Regions from separate parts of the Leisingera sp. McT4-56 genome, predicted to be linked through region 3. Evidence: riboswitches for the same ligand, from Rfam matches in the RefSeq annotation. Region 3 holds a riboswitch; each other region holds the start of a gene.

Region 1 (4,923 bases), on a different contig from region 3:
CCAGCATCCAGCGGGTGCCGATGCTGTCGGCCTGCGCCTTGACCGTCACCGAGATCGACAAGGGCCGCGACGGCGAGGAGCTGATGGTGTAGGTCCGCCAGACGGTGCCGCCCGGCACCGGCAGCTCCAGCGTCAGGAACTGGCCCGGCTGGTACTTGAACCACGCGCCCGAAGGCGCGCGGAAACTGAAGGTGGCGGTGTTCGGCGCTTCCGGCACGACCGAGACGCATTCCAGCATCTCGTCGTCCTTCCACGCCAGGGTCTCGTCCAGCGTCTCGAAATTGGCCTGCAGTCCCATGCGCTTACTCCGCCGCGATCAGGTGGCGGCCGGTCAGCGCGCGGGTCAGATGCTCGGCGTACCAGTTGGAGAACTGGATCACACCGCTTTCCTGTACTTCCGAATAGGGGCCGGGCTCATATGCGGGCGAGTTGATGCCGCGCTGGTTGTCCTCAACCACGATGCGGTCCTCGTCGTTGGTGGCAACCCAGACCTCGGTCAGCCGCTTCAGGTCGTAGTCCTGGCCTTCAACCGCATCCTTGTGCACCAGCCATTTGGTGGTGACTTCGGTCTCGGTCGGGCTGATCGGGGTCACCCGGAACACGATGGAATGATCCGGCAGGAAGTGGTTCCAGGTGGTCGGATAGTGGAACTTCAGCAGCGTGCCCGCATCGGCAAACGGCACCCGGCCCAGCTTCTTGGCGACAGCCGCCTTGCCGTCCATGGTATAGCTCTCGGCGCCCTCATTCAGCGGCATCCGCGCCACCCGGTACTGGCCGCGCGCATCGATCTGGAACTGCGACGGCACACCTGCCGCCTCGATCCGGTCGAAGTGCTTCTGCAGGTGCGGCGGGGTCTCGCCGCCCTCGACGCCGGTGACGGACGGATCTTCCGGGAAGGTCCGGCACAGCGACGGGTGGTTGCCGCCGCAGTGATAGCACTCGCGGTTGTTCTCCCAGACCAGCTTCCAGTTGCCGTTCTCGATGATCGAGCTTTCATAGGCGACCTTGGCGTTGCCCAGGTCGTGCGGCTCCAGATAGGGGCGCGCCACTGCGGCAAAAGCGTCGAAGTCCGGCGCCTCATCCGCCAGGCAGATGTAGATCAGCCCGGCCAGGTCGCGGCAATGCACCGGCTTCAGCCCGTGCTTGGAGGCATCGAAATCCGGCCCCATGTCGCGCGCCCACAACAGCGAGCCGTCCAGCTCATAGGTCCACTGGTGGTAGGGGCAGACCAGCTTGGGCGAATTGCCCTTCTTGGCCTTGCAAACAACAGAACCGCGGTGGCGGCAGGCATTGTGGAACGCACGCACCTCGCCATCGGTGCCGCGCACGATGATGACGTTGTAGGCGCCGACCTGATGGGTCACGAAATTGCCCGCCTTCGGGATCTCGCAGGCGGGAATGGCAAACAGCCACTCGCGGTAGAAAATCTGGCGCATGTCCAGATCCAGCACGCCCGGATCAGTATAAAACGCCTGCTCCAGGGAATAGTTTTTCTGACGGGCCACCAGTTTGGCCAGAATTTCGCTGTCGTGAAGCATCTGCTTCTCTCCTTTGCCGCATCCCCGCGGCAGGTTGGCTTGGCTGCGGGCATGGATGGAGAGATCGCAGGCCACGCGCCTGCAACCGCCCCGCCGCCGCCCGCGGTTGACGTTTTCGGGGCAAGGCTGGTTTCCGGACTGTCCCGGGGCCATTCGGCGGCGGGGCCTGGCACCTTCCCGAAACCATTGGCCTCAGTGGTTTTTGCCATGCCTTGCCCGGGGTCACCGTTGCGGGGGCAGTGCCGGAATTTCACCAGCTTCCCAATTCTCCGCCCCAAGGGGCGGCACCTTGCTGAGGCGCAAACTGCCCTAATCCCGGCCCCCAAGCGGAGACAAATCCGACCCGCAAAAACCGGAAAAAGACATGCATGTTTGCCGCCCGCGGCGGGACAGGGATGTCCAGAATCTCAAACCGGCATCCGCCGGTCCGTTTGCGGCAAGCGCTTATCTTTCATGCGGTTACCAGCTGCTAGGCACACCGAATCGATTCGCACGCAGCGAGTCTTGCGCCGGCCTCTTGGAACGCGAATTGCATTAATTTATATGGCATATAGTTTAATGGTCCCCAGGAGAATCCGATGACCACAGGCCACGTCTTCATCGCCACCAGCCTCGACGGCTTCGTGGCCCGCCAGGACCATTCACTGGATTGGCTGCACAAACAGCCCGTTGCCGAAGATGACGATGGCGGCTTTGCGGCCTTCATGGACAGCGTCGACGGGCTGGTCATGGGAACAGGATCATTCCGCACTCTGCTGGGGTTCGGCCATTGGCCCTACACCAAGCCGGTTGTGGTCCTCAGCAGCAGCCTGACCGAACAGGACATTCCCGAGGAACTGAAGGACAAGGTACGCCTCAGCACCGCCGCACCCGCAGACCTTATGCAGAAACTGCAACAGGAGGGCTGGACCCGCGCCTATATCGATGGCGGGCGGATGGTGCAGTCCTTCCTGCGCCAGGGGCTGATCGCCGATCTGACCATCACAACGGTTCCGATCCTGATCGGCAGCGGCATCCCCCTGTTCGGCAGTCTGGACCAGGACATCGACCTCCAGGTGGCAAGCTCCCGTATTCTGCCCACCGGCATGGTCCAAACCACATTCCGGGTGGCCTGACCAATGCCCCCGCGCATGGGGCGCCCTCCCAAGGGCAGCCGCACCCTCAGCAAGAATGATGTGCTGGAAAAAGCCCTGCAGCTGCTCGACGAGGGCGGCAGCAAGGCCCTCACCTTCAAAGCACTGGCAGCAGCGCTCGGCGTCACCCCGATGGCCGTTGCCCATCACGCCGGCACCAGGGATGAGATGATCGCAAGCCTCGTGGCCATTGCGTTCAAAGGATCCGACACCCAGTCAGAGGCAGCAACACCCAAACTGCGGCTGCGCGGCCTGATGACCCGCTACTGCGCCCAGGTGACCCGGCACCCGGAGCTGGCGAAATGCATCCTGGAAAACCCGTCCTTGATTGGCCCCTCCCTGACAAGGCTGACGCAGCTCATCGAGGCGGAAATTGCAGCCGCAGGCGTGACCGGCGCAGAGGCCCGCACCCTACTCTGCCTGCTGGTGGATTACACACACGGCTTTGCCTTTGCCGCCGCTGCGGCACCACGCGGGGCGCTTTCGGATGACGACTTCACACCGGCACTGGACTGGGTTCTCCACCGTATCGAATAAAAAAAAGCGGACCCGTTCAGGCCCGCGCATCCGCTTGTGTCTTTCAGAGCCGCCGATCCGGCGGCCCCTCTCGTCACTTCGATTTCCAGGTATCCAGCCAGCGGCGGAACCGGCCTTTGCGCTCGGCAATCGCATCGCCCGCCGCATAGAGGCTGTCCTCGGCACTTTCGATCATCGGATCGATCCGCGCCTGCCGGAACCGGCGCCAGCGCACATAAATCGCCCACAGAAGCGCCGCCAGCAGCACCAGGAAGATGATCGAGAACCAGTTCGTTGGCTTGTCCTCCGGCCCCGCCACCGGCTTGATCGTCACCGCATTGGGGAAGATCGACAGGAACTCGTTGCGCCAGCCGTAATGCAGCACCGCCACCCACTCCGGGTTTGCCTTGGTCGAGATGCTGTCATTGGCGTCCGTATACAGATTCGCGGTGTCGAACTTGAAATATGGCGGCCAGTTCCAGCCGGTATCCTCGTTGCGGTAGACCATGTTGCGGCCGTTGCCGCGCACCGCCTGGATGAACTGCACATCGCGGTTGATCAGCTCTGCCGACTGGTCGTCCGGCTTGGACCAGAAGATCCGGGTCCAGTCGTTCAGCTCCTGCCGCTCCTCATAGGTGTTGACGATCCGCACCACGTCGTACTGCGGCAGCGTGTAATGCAGGAAGGCGCCGAACAGCACCCAGAAGGTAATCAGGAAAGCCCATTTGATGAAACGCATTGGGGTGGACCTCACATGAAGTTAATGACGTAGATCAGGAGCGCCAGCGCCCCCAGCGGGATGATGTAGACCAAGAGGATCAGCTTGCGCCGGAACGAATTGTCGTATTGCTTCAGCCCCCGCTGGATGAAGGCCGCACGGTCGCCGGTCAACCCTTTCTCTTTCCAGCGCCGCTTCAGCTTCAGCCGCCGCATCTCGCGCGAGTACAGCGACACCACGGCGTAGACCACGGTCAGCACCACCAGAAGGATCAAGGCAAGGCGGATAAAGCCGAACATTCAGCAAGCCTCCCGCGGTGCAGGCCAAGCATCCCATAAAGGAGGTTCGCGCCCGTCTCCGAGGGGGGGGGCAATTCGCGCCCGCCGTCGTGCTGAAAGCACGCCTCCGGCATGACGGGGGCGGGGACGGGCGCGAACCGGGCTGCAAGCAGCCCGGGAAGAAAGATGCTTCTTACACAGTGTCATCTCAACGCCCCCTCACCCGGTTCACAGCACCCCAGGGGCCAACCCGGTCAACCATCCCCTTGCGCCGGTTCCGCGGCAGCTTGGGCATCCGCCCCTCCATATCCGGCTCATGCCCGAACAGCGCCTCGCGCGCGCCGGCCTTGTCCACCGCATACTCCCGCGCCAGGAACTCCGCCGCATAGGCCTTCTTGGTCTCCGGCCAGCCGCGGTACTGGCGGTAGAATTCCTCCTTGTGGCAGATGAACATCTGGCGGAAGTCATGCGGGCTCAACTCTGCCAGCAGCATGTTGACCAGATCGCGGCAAGGCGTGTCCGACGCCCTGAGGCTATAGAAATAGGCCGGATGGTCCGAGGTGATCCGCGGCCACTTGCCGCCGCCCTCGGCCCAGCGCACCAGTGCTGCCAGCCCCTCGAACTCCTCCGGCAGCTCATCCGCATGCCGCGCCGCCATCCGCCGCAGGTCCGACCGCGACAGGCCGGTCAGGTCCCGGCCCTTCTCCGTCAGGACCGACACCGCCAGGAACCCCATCTTC
Region 2 (4,923 bases), on a different contig from region 3:
CACCGCGCGCGATGGCCCGGCAAAAGTACCGGTGGCGGCCCATAGAAGAGCAAGGACTATGCCGGGCAGCTTGCGCATGGATCAGAACGAGGCCCGTACGCCGATATAGGCGGCGCGGCCGCGTTTGGCGTAGCCCCAGACGTCCGCGTAGTCCTCGTCGAACAGGTTGGTGACACGCCCGGTCAGCACCACGTTATCCGTCAGCTCATACTGAGCAGCCACATCAACGGTTGTGTAATCCGGCAGCTCAGCGGTGGCAAACGAGCCAAAGAACTGGCTGTCCCAATTGCCTGCCACATGCCGGATGTCCGCGATGACAGAGCCGCGGCCATTGAAAGTATCCAGTGTGGCACTCAGCAGAAGCTCGTGCTCCGGGCGGCGGATCTCGACCGAGCCATCGGGGTTGGTGGCGTCCAGATAGGTGTAGGACAGACGCAGATCGAGGTATTCGCTGGCTTCCAGGCTTGCTGCCAGCTCAACACCCTTGCGATCACTGTCACCGGCTTGGTTGCGGTAGGAGAACGTGGTTGCGTTCACCATGTAGCTCTCGATCTCGCCTGTCAGCGTCTCGTCGAAATAGGTCACATCAACCAGGCCGCGACCTTGAAGGAACGGCACCTCAATCCCGAAATCGAAGCTGCGGTTTTCCTCCGGCTGCAAGTTCGGATTGCCGAGGTAGGTGGTGGAGCCGAATGTGCTGTTGGCAAACAGCTCAAAGTAAGAGGGGTTCACAACACCGGTTCCAGCCGAGCTGTGCAGGCGCACACCGCTGCCTGCAAAAGTGTAAGAAGCACTGGCGGTCCAGCTGGTGGCGTCTTCGAATACGCTGTTGTTGTCGTGGCGCACCCCGAGCTGCAGGTCCAGGCCGTTGGCAAAGCTGCCGCGGTATTCCAGGGCAATCGAATTGGTTTCGCGCGCAAAAGCCGGGTTGGAGCTGCTGGAGTCCTCTTCCCATTCCAGCATTGCGTTCAGAAGTTGGTCTGCTTGATCAGCCTGCTGCCCGTCCAGGCCGAAGCTCAGCAGGTACTTTGCTGCTTCAGTCTTGGTCTCGGTCGGGGTACCGCCATTGAGGGACCGGTCAAAGTCAGTACGTTCGATTGACAGGCGGTGTTTCAGGCGGCCGCCCAATATGTCCAGTTCAGCATAGACCTGAGCCAGTTGCTCATCCCGGTCACTGAATTGCGTCGGATCATCCACGACATAGCTGGCCGCATCCGTTGCGGTGAAGGAGGTGCGGTCGCTGTCATAGCGTTCATCCGACGTGCGGAAGTTGAAGCCAAGTTTCAGCCGGTCGGTGACCAGGTAGTCGCCTTTCAATTGCAGTGTATTGCGGCGGATGCCGTCTTCTTCACCGCCATCGCCCGAGGTGTCATAGCCGTCGTCATTGTCATGGGCGAAGCTGAAGGCGATACCGCCGCGCTCGGTCCGCGACGAAACCCGGGCCGAGGCCCGGTAGCCGTCGGACCCCGCTTCCGCGCTGCCGCCGTATTCCGTGCCGATGCCGCCGGACTTGGTGATGATGTTGATCACACCGGCCGAGGCGTTGGAGCCGTAGAACACCGATTGCGGGCCGCGCAGGACTTCGATCCGCTCGATATTGGCAGTGTCCAGGCCGGACAGAATGTACTCGCTGTCACCGCCCGAGGCTTCGACGCCGTCGATCAGGATCAGCGTGTGATTGGCTTCTGCGCCGCGGATGCGGACCTGAGTAAAGCTGTCGCCGGAGCCGCTCACCATCAGGCCGGGTACCGAACGCAGCGCGTCCTGGACGGTGGTGATGCCGCGATCATCGATCTCCTCGCTGGTCAGGACCGAGACGGAGCGGCCGTACTTCTGGGCCTCGACCGGCGTGAAGCCGCCGGAGACGATGATCTCCCCCAGATCGGTGACTTCTTCATCCTGAGCGGTTGCGTTTACAGGGGCGGCGGCCAGGGCGGCGGCCAGGGACAAGCTTGCCTTGCGCATATTCCATTCCTCCCGGCCCGCGCAGCAAGCACAGGCCAAGCGGCTGCCCATGCCGGGCAGCATGTTCAAATTTTGGTCTTTGGAAGGCTTTGCCCCCGCAGACGGTGAAAACTGCCACCACTACGGAAGTCCGTTGTCCTTGGCGCGCCCCGCACCCGGACAGGGTGATCATCCTGGCAGGTCTCCTGACTTGCGGGTCGAGGCTTTGCCGCGCCTTCCCGCCCCTTGGGGCAGTGGCATATCGCAGCATTGCTCTCCGCTCACAGTTGCGGGGGCAGTCACGGATTCGGCGCCTGTTGGCTACACCTCACCGTGTTCCCTTTTAACCGGGTGGTCTCCCAGCCGGACCAGAATGGCCGGGACTTAGGCAAACTGAACTTATTCTGTCAAGCGCCAAAGTCTAGTGAGGCGGCTTAGAGAGGGCGCCAAAAGGCGTCATCGCAAGAAACTGATTTCGTTAAACTGTTAAAACTGAATACTACTTCGGGAAATGGAGGACTGACGCGGTTAGGCTCAAAGTCCTTACTCGGAAGCAAAGGTGCATACGTATCTCGCAGTATTTGATTAAAGTAGATGAACGCATGCCAGCCTCACTGCCGGCGGTGAACCTAAATCAGTACATCTACCGCAGAACGGCTGCTTTGGTCCTGCCGCGTTGTGGCTTCTTCGATGCTGAGGAACGTCTGAAATGGCTCGGTCAGGCTGATCCCCAGCGTCGGCTGGTCCCGACGCTGGAAACGTAGCTTTCTTCGCGTTGCTGCCGCTGAGATCAGGCGCAGCATTCGGTAGAATTGGGCTCAATTGACCTGCGGCGATGCAGAACAGAATCCTATTGCGGCGTTGCCTGGAGGTCGGCTCCCAACGTTTCACCATGTTCGGCTCGCGCCTGCGGCGAACATCCGGAATCCGCCCGACCTGCATATGCTGGCCCGCCAGACTGGTCACCAGGCATGTGGCCGCTTTGGGCTAGCTGGCGTCATCTGTCCGCTTGGATCTGGTGCAAAACCGCTGCAACCCTGCCGCCGCGATGCCGCATGTCGGCAGCGAGCCCAATTTACTGTATTGCTGCACAGTAGCGATTGTCTGTTCTTTGCTCAACCCTTCGCAGGGTTCAACCAAAGTCATACGAGCAAGCCTGTTTGAGAACTCATTTAAGCAGCGGAACTGTCATTCGTGGCCTCTGCGCGCGCTCGCAGCACCGCACGCCACTCGTCATCCAGTGCTGTTTCAGTCCGCGACTGAAGTTCATGCAGCCAGACGGGCACGACTGGGCGGGCGGCATTCTGACAGGCACTATTGACCGCCGAGACGGCCTGTTGCGAGGCCACAATGCTTTTCAGCATGCTGACCCCTATCCTCCAGTCGTCTTGGCCATCGAACTTGCGCACCCGGTCCTTGGTAAACAGCTTGCGGATCAAGCGCCGCCGTAGCTGTGCTGCGCCCTCCGCCTCCGCAATGCGGTCCGGGTTCCTTTCTTTCCAAGGCTCTGCCAGTTCCTCCGCCGCGGGTAAGGCAAAGGACAGCCCGGCGCGAAGGCTGCCATCTTCTCCCTTGAAGACACGGCGAAGTTGTGCCGGCACTACGCCGACCTGTGCGACATCCACACCGATCCAGCCGCCAGCCTCAGGCAGACAAGAGCGGCCCGCATGCACCTCTACCTGTATACCGTTCAGCGACATGTCATGGCATTTGCCCGCAGCCTGCCCGCCGCCTTCCGTACGCAAGACCACAGGCTCATTCAGTTCGAACCGAACTTCGCTGCGCAGGAGCTGCGGCGTGATGGCGATTTTTGCCACCAGCAGCAGTACGACCATGTTAACCACCGACCAGAAGGCAACGACTGGCATCAGGTGGCTGGAAGCGATGATCTGAAGGTTGTAGCTGGAGTTTATGGCCAGCCCGGAAGTCATCAGGCCGCAAAGCAGAAGGCAGATGGCAACTGTTGCTGTGTCTTGTATTTCCGTCCCTTCGCCGCCTTTGGGGGTGACCTTGAACGCATGGCCGTGCGGTTTCAGCAGCGTGGCGACCACCACGGGCAGCAGCCGGAAGGCTTGCAGAACGCCGTGCGCCATCGTTGCCAGCGGGTGGTATTTCCCCGGTGCAAAATGCCGGACGGCCGCAATGGCTGCGACAATTGCAGGCAGCTGGTAAGACATCACCGTGTCCGCAGACGCATTGACCAGCGGCGGCACTCCCGTGAGCAGGTATATGGCCGGCGTCACCATAGCAATGGTTTGGCCGAATGACTGGGTGATCCAGTGGAACGGCAGAAAAAAAAGGCGTTCATACCATTTCAGGCCAGGACCGCCAAACGGGCCTTCGCGAAGGAACATGATCTGGATGGCGCCGCGCGCCCACCGTGCCCGCTGAATGAAGAAGGCGTTGATGTTCTCCGGGGCCAGGCCAAATGCCAGACGCTCATCCAGATAGCGCGTAATGTAACCTTTACGTTTGAGGGCAAGCGTCAGGAGCATGTCTTCAGTGATCGAGCCAGAGGGCAGCTTGTTGCCGATCTCCTCCAGCGCGCTGCGCCGCACAATGCCGTTAGATCCGCAGCAAAAGGCGCAGTCATACCCGTCGCGTCCGGGCATGATCGCCTCAAAGAAGAAACGCTGGTCGTCGGGCATGACCTTGCTCATGTTCAGCGACGCCTGCATCGGATCGGGGTTGAAAAAGTTATGAGGGATCTGCACGATCCCGATTTTCGGGTCCTCGAAAAACCCCATAGTCCGGTAGAGGAAGTTCCGCTGCGGAATGAAATCCGCGTCAAGAACAAGGAAGAAGGGAGCAGAGGTGCGCGCAACCGCAGCATTGATATTGCCGGCTTTGGCGTGGGCATTGTCGGCGCGGGTCAGATAGCCGGCGCCCAGGCGCTCGCTCATGCGCTGCAACCAACCGCGCCGACCGTCATCCAGCACCCAGACATTGAGCTTTGCCTGCGGCCAGTCCAGCTCCACT
Region 3 (4,923 bases):
GCCAGAACAGCCGCGAAAACGTCCGCCTGGTGCGCGGCAGCCATATTGTAGTGCCGAAACTGTTTGATCACGGCCGCTGCTATTTCTTCCAGGGAACGGACGGGCGGATCATCTTTGCCATTCCCTACGAGGAGGATTTCACCCTGATCGGCACCACCGACGCCGACCACCCGGATCCGGAAACCGCGCCCGAATGCACCGCAGCTGAGCAGGACTATCTGATTGATTTCGCGTCCGGCTACTTCAATCAGCCGCTCAAGCGCGAGGATATCGTCTGGACCTACTCCGGGGTGCGCCCGCTGTATGACGACGGCGCCAGTTCTGCCACCGCGGCCACCCGCGAATACGTGCTGACGCTGGATCAGGCGCAGGCGCCGCTCTTGAATGTCTTCGGCGGCAAGATCACCACCTACCGCAAGCTGGCAGAGGCGGCGCTGGCAAAGATCGGCGAGGTCTTCCCGCAGCTGCCCACGGACTGGACCGCAGGTGTTGCCCTGCCCGGCGGCGACTTTGCGGTGGCGGATGTGAAAAAACTGCAAAACAAACTCGCAGCGGACTATCCGTTCCTATCGCCCTACGGGACTCGCCGATTGATCCGCGCCTACGGCACCGAGGCCTGGGAGGTGCTGGGCGAGGCCAAATCCGCAGAAGACCTCGGCCAGGACTTCGGCGCCACCATCACCGCGCAGGAGCTCGATTGGGCCATTGCCCGCGAATGGGCGCGCACCGGTGAGGACTACCTGTGGCGGCGTACCAAGCTGGGCTTGCGTCTGGATGAAGCCCAGCGCGCCGCAGTGGATGACTACATACAGGGAAAAGCGGCTCAGCTCGCGGCTTGACCGCCTTGCCTGGCTGATAGGCCAGGCCGCGCCCACCCCTCCCCGTCAAACCGGAGGATTGATTTCAGCAAAACGGGAGGGCGCTTTGCGCCCACCCAGGCTCGGACGCAGCCCTGAGCGTTAAAACTCGACGCCCTTCTGAGCTTTCACGCCGGCGCGGAACGGGTGTTTGATCTGCCCCATCTCGGTCACCAGATCGGCGATCTCGATCAGCTCTTCCTTGGCGTTCCTGCCCGTCAGCACCACATGGGTCATCGGCGGCTTCTGCTCGACCAGGAACTCCAGCACCTCCTCCAGATCCAGATACTCATAACGCAGCGCGATGTTGATCTCGTCGAGCAGCACCATGGTGTTCTTCTCGTCCAGGATCATCTCCTTGGCCTTCTCCCAGCCCTTCTGCGCGGCAGCGATGTCGCGCGCCTTGTCCTGGGTCTCCCAGGTGAAGCCCTCGCCCATCGCATAGAACTGGCAGAGATCGCTGAAGTTCTCCTCGATCAGGGTGCGCTCGCCGGTCTGCCAGGCGCCCTTGATGAACTGCACCACCGCGCAGGGCATCTTGTGGGCGATGCAGCGCATGATCATGCCGAACCCCGAGGAGGATTTGCCCTTGCCCGGACCGGTGTGGACGATGATCAGGCCCTTCTCGCCTTCCTTGGTCTTCATCATCCGGTCGCGGGCCGCCTTCTTCTTGGCCATCTTGGAGGCGTGGCGGGCGGCTTCTTCTTCTGAAATGCCGGTTTCGGACTTTTCGCTCATGGGGGCTCTCCAGCTGTTTGACCCCATGTCTTGACAAAGAAGCCCGCCATAGCGCAAGGGGGTTCCGCTGGTTCCTGTGAAAACAGGCGAAGAGGGAATGTGAAGGCTTTCAAAAAGCTCAAGCACAGCCGCCCCCGCGACCGTGACCGGATGAGGCCGCCATGCCACTGGGAGAGTACCCGGGAAGGCAGGATGGCCGGCAAGGCCCAGGCCTTGGCATCCGCAAGCCGGGAGACCTGCCAGCGAGAGAGAGATCAACGGGCAGACGGGGTGTTCTGCGACCGGGTAAGGGGCTTGCACGATTGGCCCCTGTCTGGCCATCCCGCAAGCCTGCCGCGACAGGAGACGCGCCGATGGCTGACGATTTGGCAGACAAAGCTGCCAGCCCCCCAGGACCGGTCACGCTGACCGTATGCCTCACCTGCCGCCGCGAGGGCGCTGACCCGGAAGGTGCCCGCCCCGGCACCATCCTGCACGCCGCGCTGGCAGAGGCAGGGATGCCCGAAGGCGTCCGCCTGCGGGGCGTGGAATGCCTGTCCTCCTGCAAACGAGGCTGTGCTGTTGCCTTGGTCGGCGGCGAGGAGCGCTGGACCTATGTCTACGGCGACCTCGACCCGGACCAGCATGTCCCCGAGATCCTGGAAGGCGCTGCCGCCTATGCCGCCACCGCTGACGGCGTCGTGCCCTGGCGCGAGCGCCCGCAGACCTTCCGCAAGCAATCCGTTGCCCGCATCCCGCCGGCCAAGTTCTTTTCCGAGGAGTAAACATGAGCGACCTCAACAAGATCCCCGTCACCGTCATCACCGGCTTCCTCGGTGCGGGCAAAACCACGCTGATCCGCCACCTGATGCAGAACCCGCAGGGCAAACGGCTGGCGGTAGTGGTCAATGAATTCGGCACCGCCGGCGTCGACGGCGACATCCTGAAGTCCTGCGCGGACGAGAATTGCCCGGCGGAGAACATCATGGAGCTGGCCAATGGCTGCATCTGCTGCACCGTTGCCGATGACTTCATCCCCACCATCGAACAGCTGATGGAGCTGCCGGAAAAGCCGGATCACATCGTGATCGAAACCTCCGGCCTGGCGCTGCCCAAGCCGCTCCTGAAGGCCTTCGACTGGCCGGCGATCCGCTCCCGCATCACCGTCGACGGCGTGATTGCGCTGGCCGATGCCGAGGCGGTCGCCAAGGGCCAGTTCGCCCCCGACCTGGACGCCGTGCAGGCCCAGCGCGAGGCCGATGACAGCATCGACCACGAAACCCCGCTCAGCGAAGTGTTCGAGGATCAGATCTCCTGCGCCGACATCGTTCTGCTGTCCAAGGCCGACCTGGCCGGCGATGCAGGTGTCGAGAAAGCCCGCGCGGTGATCGAGGCCGAGGCGCCGCGCAAGCTGCCGATCCTGCCGATGAGCGAAGGCGTCATCGACCCGCGCATCATCCTGGGCCTGAACGCCGCTGCCGAGGATGATCTGGAAGCCCGTCCCAGCCACCATGACGGCCACCACGACCACGAGCATGACGATTTTGAAAGCATCGTTGTCGAAATGGGCGAAGTCTCTGACCCGGAAGCGCTGCAGAATGCCATCGTGAAACTCGCCCGCGAGCGCAACATCCTGCGCGTCAAAGGCTATGTCGCGGTGGAGGGGAAACCGATGCGGATGCTGGTTCAGGCCGTGGGCGAGCGCCTGCGCGCCCAGTATGATCAGCCTTGGGGCGCGCAGCCGCGCAAGACCGCGCTGGTGGTCATCGCGGAGCATGACGACATCGACGAACAGGCCATCCGCGCCGAGCTGGGGGCCTGAAGCCAATGGTAGCGAAGCGTCAATTTTTTGACGGCACCGCCTGGCCGAAGGCCAGGCAGCGCCCGTCCCGCCCCCCACGGGGCGGGCGCTTCGCTTCCTGCCCCGCCGGGCCGGGCGCTGCCCTCCCCGTTTCCATACGCCCCTTCAGGCAAGGAGCCTGACCCATGCACGTCGTCTTCCGCGAAAGCCACGGCCTTGACGAGACCGACACCCCGCAGGACCTCGGGCAGACGCCCGGCGATCTGGTGGTGCTGTCGTTCTCCGACAGCGATCTCGGCGCCTTCGCGGCGGGCTGGCACCGCGCGGACGGCAAACTGCCCTCCCTGCGTCTCGCCAACCTGGTGGCGCTGAGGCACCCGCTGTCGGTCGACGTCTACGCGGAACAAACGCTGGAGGGCGCCAAGGGAGTCCTCGTCCGTCTGATCGGCGGCGAAAGCTACTGGTCCTACGGCCTTGCCACTCTGCAGGACCTTGCCCGCCGCAAGGGCATCGCGCTGGCGATCCTGCCCGCCGACGGGCGCGAGGATGCGCGGCTCGATGAGCTCTCCACCCTGCCCGTCTCCACCCTGCGCCGCCTGCAATCCCTGTGCGACGCCGGCGGCGCTGTCGCGGCCCAGGCTGCGCTTGCGCAGCTGTCGCTGGCAGCAGGCCTCTACGCTGGCCCCGTCCTCGGCCTCAAGACGATGCCCGAGCACGGCTTCTACGACCCGGCCAAGGGCGTGCTCGCGGAGCTGCCGCCGCAGGACAATCCGCTGGTGCTGGTGAGCTTCTACCGCTCCTACCTCACCGCCGCCGACACCGCCCCGGTGGATGCGCTGATCGAAGAGCTGCGCGCCCGCGGCTACGCGGCCTTTGGCGTCTTTGCCGCCAGCCTCAAGGCGCCTGCAGCCGCCGATTGGCTGCGCGAAAAGCTTCCGGAACTGGCCCCGGCCGCCATGATCAATGCCACCGCGTTTTCCGCCCAAGGCACCGACGGCAGCGCCTCACCGCTTAGCTCCACCGGCTGTCCGGTGTTCCAGGTCGCCCTCTCGACAGCCCGCAAGAAAGACTGGCGTGAGGCCGACCGCGGGCTGTCGCCCGCCGACCTCGCCATGCACGTCGTCCTGCCGGAGGTTGACGGCCGCATCTTCGCCGGTGTCGTCAGCTTCAAATCGCCGGGTAAGAAGGACCCGGACCTGCAATATTCCCGCTTCGCCCACCGGGCTGATGCAGACCGCATCAAGGCTGCCGTTGACCGCGTGGAGGGCTGGCTGCGCCTCGCCAAACTGCCGAATGCGGACAAGCGCCTGGCTCTGATCCTCTCCACCTACCCGGGCCGCGACCACAACCTCGCCCATGCCGTCGGCCTCGACGCGCTGGCCTCCTGCGACGAGATCCTGCGCGAACTGGCGGCCCAGGGCTACGCCGTCGAAGCGCTGGAAAACACCGGCCTGCGGCTGATGGAGGAAACACTCAGCGTCCCGCTGGAGGACTACCGCCAGGCCCTCTCCACGCTGCCGCAAGACCTGCAAAACACCCTGGCTGCGG
Region 4 (4,923 bases), on a different contig from region 3:
CGCGCGCCGGTCCAAGTCTGCAGCGCCGAGCCGAGCCGGGCGGCCAGGTCGCGCGGTGCTTGGGCCGAGGGGGTGAATTCGATCCGCCCGGGCTGGTAGGAGACCAGCCGCACGCCGGTTTCCACTTCGACCAGCAGTTTCACGTCGCGGTTCACCCGGATCAGTTCGACCACATGTTCAAAGGACGGATAACGGGCCAGCGCGGAGCTGACCTGAGGTGCCAGCGCCGCCACCGTGCCGCCGCCGCCATGGGCTACCGGCGCGCCGCCTTGCGGGCCGCCGTGCGGCGCAGCGCCAGCGGGTGCGCCGCCGCCAAGCGCCGGGGCGCCCATGCCCTGCATCGGCACACCGCCGCCGGGGCCGCCGGGACCGGGGGGCGGCGGAGGCGGGGTGTCCTGCAGCTTGCGGATCAGCTCTTCGGGGCTCGGCAGGTCGGCCACATGGGTGAGGCGGATCACCGCCATTTCGGCGGCCATCATCGCGTTCGGTGCGGCGGCCACTTCCTCCAGCGCTTTCAAGAGCATCTGCCACATGCGGGTCAGCACCCGCATCGCCAGCGCCTCGGCCATTGCTTGCCCGCGGGCGCGCTCATCGGGGCTGACAGTGGGGTCCTCTGCCGCGTCCGGGGTGATCTTCACGACTGAGACCCAATGGGTGATCTCCGCCAGATCGCGCAGCACTGCCAGCGGGTCGGCGCCCTCTGCATATTGCGCGCTGAGCTCGGTCAGCGCCGCCGCCGCATCGCCGCGCAGGATCATGTCCATCAGGTCCAGCACCCGGCCGCGGTCGGCAAGGCCCAGCATGGCGCGGACCTGATCGGCGGTGGTCTCACCGGCGCCGTGGGAAATCGCCTGATCCAAGAGCGAGGTCGCATCCCGGGCGGAGCCTTCGGCGGCGCGGGTGATAAGCGCCAGCGCGTCCTCGGCAATCTCGGCGCCCTCGGCGGCGGCGATCTTGCGCAACAGGGCGATCATCACCTCCGGTTCGATCCGGCGCAGGTCGAAGCGCTGGCAGCGCGACAGCACCGTCACCGGCACCTTGCGGATCTCGGTGGTGGCGAAGATGAATTTCACATGCGCAGGCGGCTCCTCCAGCGTCTTCAGCAGCGCGTTGAAGGCGGAGGTCGACAGCATGTGAACTTCGTCGATGATGTAGATCTTGTAGCGGGCCGAAGCGGCGCGGTACTGCACCGAGTCGATGATCTCGCGGATGTCGTTGACACCGGTGCGCGAGGCCGCGTCCATCTCCATCACGTCGACATGGCGGCCTTCCATGATCGCCACGCAATGCTCGCACTTGCCGCAGGGATCGGTGGTGGGGCCGCCCTGGCCGTCCTCGCCAACGCAGTTCATGCCCTTGGCTATGATCCGGGCGGTGGTGGTCTTACCGGTGCCGCGGATGCCGGTCATGATGAAGGCCTGGGCGATGCGGTCGGCGGCAAAGGCGTTCTTCAGCGTCCGCACCATCGCATCCTGGCCCACCAGATCGGCAAAGGTTTCGGGCCGGTATTTGCGGGCCAGAACCTGGTATTGGGATTGGGTGGTGCCGCTGGGAGTATCGTTCATGGTGTCTCGTGCCGGATTCGGTTTGCGGGGGGCGCTGCGTTCCGCGCAGGGTATTGAAGCGCAGCCCGTTCGTCCACCGCAGATGGCAGCATTCCCCGGGCAGTAAAAGCGCTTTGGCTTTGCGCGGTTAGCGGCTAGGCTGAGGGGGAGGGGAAAAAGCGGGGGAAGTGCAGGAACGCAGCGTCCAGGGAGGCGGTATGCGAACTGAAGACACTTCAAAGCCTGCCGTGCAGGAAACTGCGGCGCAGGCCGGCCTGACCATCCACGCGCTGTCAGCAGGCGGCGGCATCCTGGCGCTGTGCCGGCTGCCGGGCGGCGAGGGCGATTACCGCAGCGACCTGATCCAGATCTATCAATGGAGGCCGGGGCTGGTGATCTCGATGACCACGGAGGCCGAGCACGTCGCCGCCGGAGTGCCGCGGCTGGGCGTCGATATCCAAAGCATGGCCAGCCGCTGGATCCATCTGCCGGTGCCGGATTTCCAGGTGCCGCCGCCCGGTGTGAACGCAAAATGGGCTGCCGCCAGCAAATCGGCGCGGCAGGCGCTGGCGGGCGGCGGCCGGGTGCTGGTGCATTGCAGGGGCGGCTGCGGCCGGTCCGGCATGGCGGTGATGCGGCTGATGATCGAATGCGGCGAGGACCCGGCGCAGGCGCTGGCGCGGCTGCGCTCGGTGCGGCCCTGCGCGGTGGAGACCGACGAACAGCTGGACTGGGCCTGCGACGGCAGCAAGGCCTGTTAGGCTGGTTTCATTCTAAACGTTCTGCCCGGCTGACAGGCCGGGCAGCATCCGTCCCCTTCGAAAAGGGGTGCTGCCGTTGCCGTGATGCCAAACCTTGGGGTGCCTTGCCTACAGCGCCAGCATCTGCTCGGCCTGGCGCGCCTCTGCCGTCTTTGGCAGCGCCTCCATCAGCGCGCAGGGGCGGACGTCCAGCCGCGAGGCGGCAAAGCCGATGCCGTCGCGGCTGAGGATCGCATCGGCAAAGCGGTCCAGCCCGTCGCGCGGCGCCTCTTCGCCGACGCCGCAGAACAGCCGGATCCGGTCGTGGCTGGCGGCAAACTGCGCCGGGCAGTTGCGCGGGCAGCCGTCCAGCGCGGTGGTGCCGGTGATTTCGAAGTCCTCCTGGGTCAGCGGCTTGGCCTTGGTCATCGCCTCGGCCAGCTTGGCGATCATCCGCTCTGCCGCGGGGCAGGGCCGCCCCAGGTATTTGCAATCCGTTGCCGCATAGAAATGCGTCTGGTCCGTCCACATCATGTTAGCGCCCTCCGCGCGTGGCACGGGGGTCATGGCGACAAGAGACCGGATGAGATAGCGGAAGTCCCGCGCTGCCATCAGACCCTGTCCGGACACCCCGCCCGGGTTCGAGTTTCACTTCCGATGGCAGGTCTCCTGACTTGCGGGTCGTCGCTTTCCCGATCCTTCCCGGCCTATTCGGGCCAGTGGCTCTATCGGGGTCGCTCGCCGCTTACAGTTGCGGGGGCAGTCGCGGAGTTGGCCTTGCGCTGGGCGGGGCCGCACCGTGTTCCCTTTTCATCCCGGACACAAGATTCTGTGGCGCGGGAACCATCGCTACAAGCGGTAGCGGCTGGCCCCCCGAGTCGTCAATCGTTTTTCTGCGCCTGCAAGGCTGCGGGCCCGGGGGTGTGCATCTGCAGGTGCAAGCCCCGGATCACATCCGAATCGCGCCGCACCCGGGCCAGCTGCCAGCCGCCCTGCAGCAGGATATAGAAATTCTCTGCGGCTGCGCGGGCCTCGCGCTCGGCCAGGCCTAGACGCCGGGCATGGGCAGCGGTCTCGGTGATCCAGCCCTCGAACAGCTTGGCGGCGTGCTGGTGGAAGGCCTCGTTCTCCGGCCCCTCGAACAGGGTGGCGGAGACCGGGCAGCCGCTCCATTTTCCCTGTTTGTCGAACAGTTTGGCCAGCTTGTAGCAGACCGTCTTGGCGCCTTCCCGGAAGCTGGGCGCAGGGTCAAAGGAGGCGGCGATCAGCTCCAGCATCTGCTCGGAGGCCCAGTCCGCCGCGGCCAGGGCGAGGTCGGATTTGCCGTTCGGGAAATGGTGGTAGAGCGAGCCCTTGGGCGCCTCTGCCGCGGCCAGCAGTTCGGCCAGGCCGGTGCCGCTGTAACCCTTGTTGCGGAACAGGCCGGCAGCCGCGCGCAGCAGCCGCTCGCGGGTCGGGGCGGGGCTGTCCGGGCCGGGCTGGGGTGTCGTCACGTCAGTCATGGCGGCAGGTTGACAGCATTAGACCGATTGGTCCAGAGGTGGAGTAGACCAATCGGTCTAGGAGGGTGCCATGCTCGACAGCCATGTAGAACACACTGCGGATATCCGGGTGCAGGAGCTGCGCTTTGCCGCAGGCGATGCGGTGCTGGCCGGGCGGCTCTATCACCCGGCGGGACCGGCCAGGGCAGCGGTGGTGCTGAACGGCGCAACCGGGGTGCCGCAGGGCTATTACCGGCATTTTGCGCGCTGGCTGGCGGCAGAGCGGCAGATGGCCTGCCTGACCTATGACTACCGGGACTTTGGAGCCTCGGCGCGCATGCACCCGCGCCGGTCACAGGCCACCATGGCCGACTGGGCGCTGGCCGATCAGCCGGCCGCCCGGACAGAAATGCAGCGGCGCTATGCGGGCGTGCCGCTGCTGGTGATCGGCCATTCGCTGGGGGCAATGCTGATGCCCCTGCAGGATGGCCTGACGGACGTCGCCCGCATGATCGTGGTTGCGGGCGGCTTGGTGCATCACCACGATCATCCCTGGCCCTACCGCGCGCTGGCGCTGGCTTTCTGGTTCGGCCATGTGCCGCCGCTGGTCCGTGCCTTGGGCTACCTGCCCGGGCGCGCGGTGGGGTTCGGGGCCGATTTGCCGGCTGGCGTCTACTGGCAATGGCGGCGCTGGTGCACCACGCCGGGCAGCTACCTGCCGGAAACCGGCAGCAGCCTGCCGCAGCCGAAATGGCAGGGCAGCGGTATCCCGGTGGATCTGTTTGCGATGGCGGATGATGATGTGGTGCCGCCTGCCGCGGTCTGGCGGCTGGGCGATGTCTTTGGCGGCGTGCCGCAGCGCAGGGTGGTTCTGGACCCGCAAGAGGCAGGGGTGCGCAGGATCGGCCATCTGGGCGCCTTTGCCCTTGCCAATGCCGCCCTGTGGCCGAAGCTGGTGCCGCAGGCGTAGCGCAGTGCGCTCAGCCTGTGCGCTCAGGCGGTGCGGCTCAGCCGTTCTTCAGTGATACGGGCGAAATCCGCCAGACGCAGCTTGAACCGGCGGTTCAGATTGCTGCGCGCCAGTTTCAGCGATTGCACCATCAGCCGCCCGGTCAGGCTGGTGGGGGCCAGTTTCAGCTGCACCGACATCCGGGTCCG

The links. A riboswitch is a leader RNA that binds a small molecule or an ion and turns the genes downstream of it on or off. The one in region 3 is predicted to bind cobalamin.
Region 1: linked by a shared signal. The riboswitch ahead of LHL23_RS04745 (aromatic ring-hydroxylating oxygenase subunit alpha) and the one ahead of LHL23_RS12345 (DUF1636 family protein) in region 3 are both predicted to bind cobalamin.
Region 2: linked by a shared signal. The riboswitch ahead of LHL23_RS08220 (TonB-dependent receptor plug domain-containing protein) and the one ahead of LHL23_RS12345 (DUF1636 family protein) in region 3 are both predicted to bind cobalamin.
Region 4: linked by a shared signal. The riboswitch ahead of LHL23_RS13485 (hypothetical protein) and the one ahead of LHL23_RS12345 (DUF1636 family protein) in region 3 are both predicted to bind cobalamin.

Annotation. Positions count from the first base shown of each region.
Region 1 is NZ_JAJALF010000002.1:263,070-267,992, forward strand. It holds gene LHL23_RS04740 (hybrid-cluster NAD(P)-dependent oxidoreductase) at 1-298, opposite strand, end outside; gene LHL23_RS04745 (aromatic ring-hydroxylating oxygenase subunit alpha) at 303-1,538, opposite strand; cobalamin riboswitch at 1,646-1,845, opposite strand; gene LHL23_RS04750 (dihydrofolate reductase family protein) at 2,117-2,653, shown strand; gene LHL23_RS04755 (TetR/AcrR family transcriptional regulator) at 2,669-3,208, shown strand; gene LHL23_RS04760 (DUF1523 family protein) at 3,282-3,926, opposite strand; gene LHL23_RS04765 (hypothetical protein) at 3,938-4,204, opposite strand; gene LHL23_RS04770 (DUF6638 family protein) at 4,392-4,923, opposite strand, start outside.
Region 2 is NZ_JAJALF010000005.1:5,948-10,870, forward strand. It holds gene LHL23_RS08220 (TonB-dependent receptor plug domain-containing protein) at 82-1,965, opposite strand; cobalamin riboswitch at 2,124-2,332, opposite strand; gene LHL23_RS08225 (hypothetical protein) at 2,574-2,747, opposite strand; gene LHL23_RS08230 (glycosyltransferase family 2 protein) at 3,117-4,923, opposite strand, start outside.
Region 3 is NZ_JAJALF010000009.1:118,440-123,362, reverse strand. It holds gene glpD (glycerol-3-phosphate dehydrogenase) at 1-839, shown strand, start outside; gene cobO (cob(I)yrinic acid a,c-diamide adenosyltransferase) at 960-1,595, opposite strand; cobalamin riboswitch at 1,647-1,853, shown strand; gene LHL23_RS12345 (DUF1636 family protein) at 1,949-2,359, shown strand; gene cobW (cobalamin biosynthesis protein CobW) at 2,362-3,396, shown strand; gene cobN (cobaltochelatase subunit CobN) at 3,561-4,923, shown strand, end outside.
Region 4 is NZ_JAJALF010000011.1:25,864-30,786, reverse strand. It holds gene LHL23_RS13495 (DNA polymerase III subunit gamma/tau) at 1-1,619, opposite strand, end outside; gene LHL23_RS13490 (protein-tyrosine phosphatase family protein) at 1,763-2,305, shown strand; gene LHL23_RS13485 (hypothetical protein) at 2,414-2,818, opposite strand; cobalamin riboswitch at 2,927-3,147, opposite strand; gene LHL23_RS13480 (TetR/AcrR family transcriptional regulator) at 3,166-3,786, opposite strand; gene LHL23_RS13475 (alpha/beta hydrolase family protein) at 3,857-4,735, shown strand; gene LHL23_RS13470 (SRPBCC family protein) at 4,759-4,923, opposite strand, start outside.